2 regions of the Pseudomonas saponiphila genome follow, and region 1 is predicted to be linked to the other one. Evidence: predicted binding sites of a transcription regulator. Region 1 holds the regulator's gene; the other holds the start of a gene.

Region 1 (4,304 bases):
CAGTTCGGGTTTCCAATACGGGTTGGGCAGGCAGCGAACGTCAAACACCAGGTCGGCGTCCACCGGCATGCCGCGCTTGAAACCAAAGGACTCCACCAGGAACGCGGTACCCGGTTCCGGCTGGTTCAACAGGCGCAGCTTGATGGTGTCTCGCAGTTGGTAGAGGTTCAGGTTGGTGGTGTTGACCTTGAGGTCGGCCAGATCGACGATCGGGCCCAGCAGTTGGGTTTCATCGTGGATGGCTTCGGCCAGCGAGCGATTGGCGCTGCTCAGCGGGTGACGACGACGAGTTTCCGAGAATCGCTTGAGCAGGGTTTCCTCGTCGGCATCCAGATAAAGAACGTCACACTGGATATGCCGGCTGCGCACTTCTTCCAGCAGTTCGGGGAAGCGTGAAAGGTGGCTGGGCAAGTTGCGGGCATCGATGGACACCGCTACCAGCGGTTGCGCCAGTTCAGTGTGAATCAATGCACGTTCGGCCAGCTCGGGCAGCAAGCCGGCGGGCAGGTTGTCGATGCAGTAGTAGCCGTGATCCTCGAGAACATCGAGGGCGGTGCTTTTACCTGAGCCGGATCGGCCGCTGACGATGATCAAGCGCATGATTACTGACCGTTTTGCTCGTCCAGGACAACCTGATACAAGGCTTCGTTGCTGGTGGCACTGCGCAGGCGATCGCGGACTTCCTTGCGATCGAGCATGCTGGCGATCTGCCGCAGCAGTTCCAGATGAGCATCGGTGGCGGCTTCCGGGACCAGCAGGACAAACAGCAGGTCGACCGGGGCGCCGTCGATGGCGTCGAAATCGATGGGAGCGTCCAGATGCATCAGTGCACTGATGGGCGACTCGCAGCCTTTGAGGCGGCAGTGAGGAATGGCGATGCCGTTGCCAAAACCGGTGGAGCCGAGTTTCTCACGGGCGATCAGGCTCTCGAAGACGTCCTGCATCTCCAGATCAGGCACTTCACGGCTGATCAGGTTGGCAATTTGTTCGAGGGCGCGTTTTTTACTGCCGCCCGGCACGTTCACCAGGGAACGGCCGGGGGTCAGGATGCTTTCAAGTCGGATCATGGGAGGGGAGTGTTAGCGACCCGTGCCTTGGAGAAGGTGGAGTTGCTTTTCCTTATGCTTTTTCAGTTGGCGGTCAAGCTTGTCCGTGAGCAGGTCGATTGCGGCATACATATCGTCATGTTCTGCATTGGCGACAACCTCCCCACCGTGGATGTGCAAGGTGGCTTCGATTTTCTGCTTCAATTTCTCGACAGCCATGGTGACCTGCACATTGGTAATCTTGTCGAAATGCCGCTCCAGCCGGTCGAGTTTTTCGCCGATGTAAGCGCGCAGAGGTTCAGTCACTTCGAGTTGGTGTCCACTGATGTTGACTTGCATACAGCTTCTCCTTCGTTGCCAGTGCATAACGCGGCAGGCTGAGATGCCTGCCACCTAGACCATGCCTGCAACCGGCTGGCTCAGCCAGCTTGCAGGCACACTCCGAAACGCTGTGGCCAGCCCGGCGGTTACATCAACCGCTTGCGTTCGCTGGAAGGCGCGATCCCAAGGGATTCGCGGTACTTGGCGACGGTCCGACGGGCTACCTGAATGCCTTGTGCCTCCAGTAAACCAGCGATCTTGCTGTCACTCAACGGCTTTTTCTGATTTTCCGCAGCCACCAGTTTTTTGATGATCGCGCGGATTGCCGTGGACGAGCATTCGCCGCCTTCCGAGGTGCTGACATGGCTGGAGAAAAAGTATTTCAGTTCATATATGCCCCGAGGGGTATGCATGAATTTTTGTGTGGTCACCCGGGAAATCGTTGATTCGTGCATGCCTACCGCTTCGGCAATGTCATGCAGAACCAGGGGTTTCATGGCTTCGTCGCCATATTCGAGGAAGCCCCGTTGGTGCTCGACGATCTGAGTGGCAACTTTCATCAGGGTTTCGTTGCGGCTCTGCAGGCTCTTGATGAACCAGCGGGCTTCCTGCAACTGATTGCGCATGAAGGTATTGTCGGCGCTGGTGTCGGCGCGGCGTACAAAACCGGCGTACTGGGCGTTGACCCGCAGGCGTGGCACGGATTCCTGGTTCAGCTCCACCAGCCAGCGTTCGTTGTCCTTGCGCACGATGACGTCTGGAACCACGTACTCGGCTTCGCTGGATTCGATCTGCGAGCCAGGACGCGGGTTGAGACTCTGCACCAGTTCGATGACCTGGCGCAGTTCGTCTTCCTTGAGCTTCATGCGACGCATCAACTGGCTGTAGTCGCGACTGCCCAGGAGGTCAATGTAGTCGCAGACCAGGCGCTGGGCCTCGCTCAACCAGGGAGTTTTCGCCGGCAACTGGCGCAATTGCAGGAGCAGGCATTCACCCAGGTTGCGTGCGCCGATACCGGCAGGTTCGAATTGCTGGATGCGATGCAGTACGGCTTCGATCTCGTCCAGTTCGATGTCCAGCTCCGGATCGAAGGCCTCAAGGATCTCCTCAAGGGTTTCGTCCAGGTAGCCCTGATTGTTGATGCAATCGATCAGGGTCACGGCGATCAGGCGATCGGTGTCCGACATCGGGGCCAGGTTCAGTTGCCAGAGCAAGTGGCTCTGCAGGCTTTCACCGGCCGATGTGCGGGTGGTGAAGTCCCACTCGTCGTCATCGCTGCTGGGCAGGCTGCTGGCGCTGGTCTGGTAGACGTCTTCCCACGCGGTATCCACCGGCAACTCGTTGGGGATGCGTTCGTTCCATTCGCCTTCCTCGAGGTTGTCCACCGTGGGGGCGGTTTCCTGGTAGGAGGGTTCCTGGATTTCGGTATTGGGTTTGGACTCGGTGTTGTCGGCCAGGGGGTCGCTGTTGTCGAAGTCGTCGCCGTCTTCCTGGCGCTCGAGCATCGGGTTGGACTCCAGGGCTTCCTGGATTTCCTGTTGCAGGTCCAGGGTCGACAATTGGAGCAGGCGGATGGCCTGTTGCAGCTGCGGTGTCATCGTCAGCTGCTGGCCCATTCTGAGGACTAGCGATGGTTTCATGGCAGGGGCTTAACACCTTATTTGCCGGCGCACATGCGCCATCCACTACAGGGCGCCGAAGCGCCAAACATAAGCAAATTATATGCCTGAAACTGAAGTGTTTGCCTAGAGCGCTGTAACAATAAAGTTTGTGGGGATTTATCGTTTGCGGCGCTCTGGCGTCTGGCCCGACACCTCAGCCGTTACAGGCGGAACTCATGGCCCAGATAGACTTCCTTGACCAGTTCGTTGGCCAGGATAGTCTCGGAGTCGCCCTCGGCGATCAGTTGCCCGTCGTTGACGATATAGGCGGTTTCACAGATGTCCAGGGTTTCCCGGACGTTGTGGTCAGTGATCAGCACACCGATGCCTTTGGCCTTCAGGTGATGGATGATCTGCTTGATATCGCCGACCGAGATCGGGTCGACCCCGGCGAAGGGTTCGTCCAGCAGGATGAACTTGGGGGCGGTGGCCAGCGCCCGGGCGATTTCCACGCGGCGGCGCTCGCCACCGGACAGGCTCATGCCGAGGTTGTCGCGGATGTGGTTGATGTGGAATTCCTGCAGCAGGCTTTCCAGCTCCTGGCGGCGGCCGGCCTTGTCGAGCTCCTTGCGGGTCTCGAGGATGGCCATGATGTTGTCTGCGACCGACAGCTTGCGGAAGATCGAGGCTTCCTGGGGCAGATAGCCGATACCGGCGCGGGCGCGACCGTGCATCGGTTGGTGGCTGACATCCAGGTCGTCGATCAGGACGCGCCCCTGATCGGCCTGGACCAGGCCGACGATCATGTAGAAGCAGGTGGTCTTGCCGGCGCCGTTGGGGCCGAGCAGGCCGACGATCTGCCCGCTGTCGATGGACAGGCTGACATCACGCACGACCTGGCGGCTCTTGTAGCTCTTGGCCAGGTGCTGAGCTTTCAGAGTTGCCATTACTGGGCCTTTTGCTCGTCGGTTTTCTTTTTCGGCTGGATGACCATGTCGATCCGCGGACGTGGCGCGGTGACCGAGCTGCCGTTGGCGCGACCGGCGTTAGCCACTTGCTTGACGGTGTCGTAGACGATTTTCTCGCCTTCGGTGGTATTGCCGTCGTTGATGACCTTGGCCTTGTCGATCAGCACGATGCGGTTCTGCTGGGCATGGTACTGGATGGTCACGGCGTAGGCCTGGACCGGTTTCGGGTCGGTCTGCTTCTGCAGCTGTTCGAAGTAGGCCAGGTTGCCCACCGACGTCACGACATCGATTTCGCCAGTCTTGGATCGGGTGATGGTCACGGTGTTGCCGGTGATCTTCATCGAGCCCTGGGTGATGATCACATCGCC
Region 2 (4,304 bases), on a different contig from region 1:
TAGTTGCTCTGGGCCTTGATCAGGTTCACCAGTTCGTTGGTCAGGTTGACGTTGGACTCTTCCAGGGAGTTGGACACTACCGCACCCAGGGTACCGGTCTTCGGCGCGTCATAACCTGGAATACCGGACGAGTAAGTCTCTTTCCACTGGGTGCCGCCTACCGGCTGCAAGCCTTGCTCGTTGGTGAAGCTGGCCAGGGAGATCTGGCCGATCGGCTTGGTCTGCTCGTTGCTGAAGTTGGCCAGCATCACGCCAGTACCGTCGATGGTCAGGCTGGAGATCTGGCCAGTGGAGTAACCGTTCTGCGCGATCACCGAGCGGGTGGTTTCGCCAAACACCGAACCGGTTTTGGTCATGTCGATGCTGACACCGTTCGGCGCAGGCTTGGCACCGTTAGGAGTGAAGACGCCATTGGTGACGGTACCCGGAGTCCAGGCTGTGGCCGACATGACAATGCTGTTACCGGTAATGGTGTACGGCGTAGTCCCGGGCGCAGCGGGCGGGGTAATGGAACTGAGCTTGCCCGACGAGTCGAACTTGATGGTGATCGGCGACTGGCTGGCCATGCTGAACGCGGTGCCATCCGGGTTGCGACCATCGATCAGGGTGTAGGTCTGCCATTCGTTAGCATTCGGCGTCTTGATCATGTACTGATCCATGACGTGCTTGTTGCCCTGGGTGTCATACACAGGCGTGCTGAACTGCTTGGTGTAGGTGGTGTTATCGGTCGGATTGAACACGTAGGCCGGCGCGGTCGAAGCAACATTGATCGGGTCAGCGTTGGAGTTCAGGTTGATGGTCGAGGAAATCGAATCGGTCGGCTTGGGCGCCAGGTTCGAGGTGTCGATCCGCAGGTCAGTCAATACACCGTTGATGATCTTGCCATTGGCATCCACGGCATAACCTTGCAGGCGTGCAGTGCCATCACTGTTGGTGATGAAGCCATCCTTGTCGGTCTTGAAGGTACCGGCACGGGTGTAGGTCAGGGAGCCGTTGGTGCTCAGCACGAAGAAACCCTGGCCCTGGATGCCCATGTCCAGCACGTTGCCGGTGTTGTTGATATCACCGTTGGTGAACTGCTGGGAAACGTTGGCCAGGCGCACGCCGTTACCAATCACCTGGGTGCCGCTGCCGAGCTTGGTGGCCGAATAGACGTCGGCGAACTCCGCGCGGGAGGATTTGAAGCCGGTGGTAGCGACGTTGGCGATGTTGTTGCCGGTAACGTCCAGCTGTTTGTTGGCAGCATAGAGACCGCTAAGGCCGATATTGAAAGACATATTCCTCTCCTTTTGCCGGTTAGTCGGCTCTAGATACCAATGGTTTGTACTTTGGACAGGCCAATCGGGCTGGTCATGCCGGCAAGGTTCAACATCAACTCGCCGCCGGTCTGGCTGATCGTCACACTGTTGACCGTCGCCGGCAGGTAGGTGATCAGATCAGTGCCCTTGCCGTCGATGGTGGTGCTGGCCTTGAAGCTGTAGCTGCCCGGATCCGCCTTGGTGCCGTCGGTCTTGGTGCCCTCCCAGACAAAGCTGGCGTTGCCGGCCTTCTGGCTGCCCATGTCGATGGTCTTGACGGTGTTGCCGTTCTTATCGGTGATGGTCACGGTGACCGAACTAACGCTGGAAGGCACGGTGACCGAGCCAGTCATGCTCTTGCTGGTGTCGACCTGGGTAGAGCCGGTCTGCACGATCACCGAACGCCCCACCAGGGACGAAGCCTGCAATGCCTGAGACGACTTGTAGTTGCCAGTGATGGAGTTCACCGAGGTATTGAGGGTGGTAATCCCTTCCAAGGTGGAGAACTGCGCCAGCTGGGCAACGAACGCACTGTTGTCCTGAGGATCCAGCGGGTTCTGGTTGTTCAGCTGGGTCACCAGCAGCTTGAGGAACGCATCCTTGCCCAGGGACTGCTTGCCAGTGGCGCTGTTGGTCGCGGCCGCCAGGCCGTCGGCACTGGAAGTGGTGGTGGTTTTCTTTGACGAGTTGGCCAATACGTCCTTGAGGGACGGGCCGCTGGTGGTATCAGTAACGCTCATTGGCTTCGCCCCTTATCACTGACCGAGGGTCAGGACCTTCTGCATCATGGTTTTGGCGGTGTTCATCATTTCAGCGTTGGTCTGGAACGAGCGGCTGGCAGAAATCATGTCGGCCATTTCTTCCACCACGTTGACGTTGGGGTAGTAGACGTAACCCTTTGCGTCGGCGGCCGGATGGTTCGGTTCGTAGCGAGCTTCCAGATTGCTCTGGTCTTCCACCACACCCAGCACCTGCACGCCCTGGCCTGCAGCGTCCTGGTTCTGAAACAGCGAATCGCTGCCGCCGCTCTGGGCACCCTGGAACATGGTGGCGAATACCGGATGACGCGCGCGATAGGTCTGGTCGATGCTCGACGACACGCTCTCGGCGTTGGCGATGTTACTGGCGACGGTGTTCAGACGCGTGGTCTGAGCGCTCATGCCACTACCGGCAATATTGAAAACACTGGCGAGGGACATGGATTACTCTCCGCGCAGGGCTGCTACCAGCCCTTTGAATTTGCTGTTGAGCAGCGTGAAGCTGGCCTGGAAGTCCACCGAGTTCTGCGCATAGCTCGATTGCTCCAGCTGGGCGTCCACGGTGTTCTGGTCAATCGAAGGCTGCATCGGGGTCCGATACAACAGCGACTCATCGCCACTGCTCAGGCCCTGGGCTTCGATATGCCGGGTGTTGGTCATGTTCAACGCGAAGGTGCCGTTCTTGACCTTTTCATTTTGCTCGGCGAGCACGGCGGAAAAGTCCAGATCCCGAGCCTTGTAGTTCGGGGTGTCGGCGTTGGCGATGTTGTTGGCCAGCACTTCGGCGCGCTTGGCGCGAAAGCCAAGAGCCTGTTCGTGGATACCGAGCGCTTTATCGAAGCTGATGCTCATGTCGGAAACCTTTGGGTGACCTGATTTTTCGTAATCTGGACTTAGCAAGCTACGTGCCAAGTCATGAAGCCCCGTAAATCAAGGCATTGCCGACAGCGGCAAGCCGGCAATGCCAGAAAAGCGGCAATGGCCTTCCGCGAATCGCCGGCAAAGCGGCAAGTGCCCTGCCGCATTTGCCACTGCTTGCAAGAAACTGACGCGCACAAAAAAGGAGGCCTTATGGCCTCCTTTTCGTTACTGCAACTGTCGATCACTTCGCCTGGTAGATGATCCCCGGGCTGCATTGCACCATCTGGTAATGGTCCGGCAGGCCATTGAGCGCTTCGGAAGCCCCCAGAAACAGATAACCGCCAGGTTTCAGAGTGCTGTGAATGCGCATCAGGATGTCTTTCTTGACCTCGGCCGAGAAGTAGATCAGCACATTGCGGCAAAACACGACATCGAACTTGCCCAGGCTGGCATAGCTGTCCAGCAGGTTGAACGAGCGAAACTCCACTCGACTCTTGATCGGCGCCTTGACCACCCAGCGTCCCGGCCCCTTGGGATCGAAGTAACGCTGCAGGCGCTCGGCAGAAAGGCCGCGCCCAATTGCCAGGCTGTCATATTCGCCGGTCTTGCAGTTGTTGAGCATGGTTCCGGACAGGTCGGTGGCAACGATCTGCACCCCCATCTTCAACTGGCCCATGTTGCTGCGCTCGAACTCATCGATGGACATCGACAACGAATAGGGTTCCTGCCCCGACGAGCAAGCCGCCGACCAGATCCGCAAACGTTGGTTGGGGCTGGCCTTGATCGCTTCGGGAAGCACCTTGTTCTTCAGGACTTCGAAGGGATAGGTGTCACGAAACCACAAGGTTTCGTTGGTCGTCATCGCGTCCACCACCATCTCGCGCAATCCGCTGCGCGGCTGGGTCTGAATCCGCTGAACCAGCTCACCCAAGGTTTTTAGACCTTGCTGCTCCATCAGTTTGTTGAGACGGCTCGAGACGAGATATTGCTTATTTTCCCCGAGCAAAATACCACAGGCTTTTTCCAGGAAGACCCGGAACTGTTCAAAATCCAAATTACCCGTAGACAATGCTGCCGCCTCTTAAATCTTATGTCCGCCAGGGGCTGATGCCCTCAGCTGTGGTCTGCTGCTTTGATCCGGTCAACTACCCGGGAAGCCAGGTCGTCAGGACGGAACTTGGCAAGGAAGTCATCGGCACCGACCTTCTTCACCATCGCCTGATTGAACACCCCTGACAACGAAGTATGCAGGATGATATGCAGCTTTTGCATGCGTGGATCATTACGTATCTCGGCCGTGAGGGTGTAGCCGTCCATTTCGGGCATCTCGATGTCGGAAATCATCATGAGGAATTCCTCTTCCGGCTTCTTGCCCTCATCCACCAGC

The links. The regulator sigma-54, encoded in region 1, starts transcription at its own class of promoters, with help from an activator protein. The targets are predictions, from matches to a motif close to ANTGGCATNNANNTTGCTNT.
Region 2: the regulator sigma-54 is predicted to act here: its motif matches at 2,950-2,969, upstream of flgB (flagellar basal body rod protein FlgB).

Annotation. Positions count from the first base shown of each region.
Region 1 covers NZ_FNTJ01000002.1:1,384,928-1,389,231, forward strand. The annotation lists gene rapZ (RNase adapter RapZ) at 1-600, opposite strand, end outside; gene ptsN (PTS IIA-like nitrogen regulatory protein PtsN) at 603-1,067, opposite strand; gene hpf (ribosome hibernation-promoting factor, HPF/YfiA family) at 1,080-1,385, opposite strand; gene BLV47_RS28140 (RNA polymerase factor sigma-54) at 1,514-3,007, opposite strand; gene lptB (LPS export ABC transporter ATP-binding protein) at 3,190-3,915, opposite strand; gene lptA (lipopolysaccharide transport periplasmic protein LptA) at 3,915-4,304, opposite strand, start outside.
Region 2 covers NZ_FNTJ01000001.1:1,552,290-1,556,593, reverse strand. The annotation lists gene flgE (flagellar hook protein FlgE) at 1-1,277, opposite strand, end outside; gene flgD (flagellar hook assembly protein FlgD) at 1,307-2,038, opposite strand; gene flgC (flagellar basal body rod protein FlgC) at 2,054-2,497, opposite strand; gene flgB (flagellar basal body rod protein FlgB) at 2,501-2,908, opposite strand; gene cheR (protein-glutamate O-methyltransferase CheR) at 3,159-3,986, opposite strand; gene BLV47_RS07445 (chemotaxis protein CheV) at 4,031-4,304, opposite strand, start outside.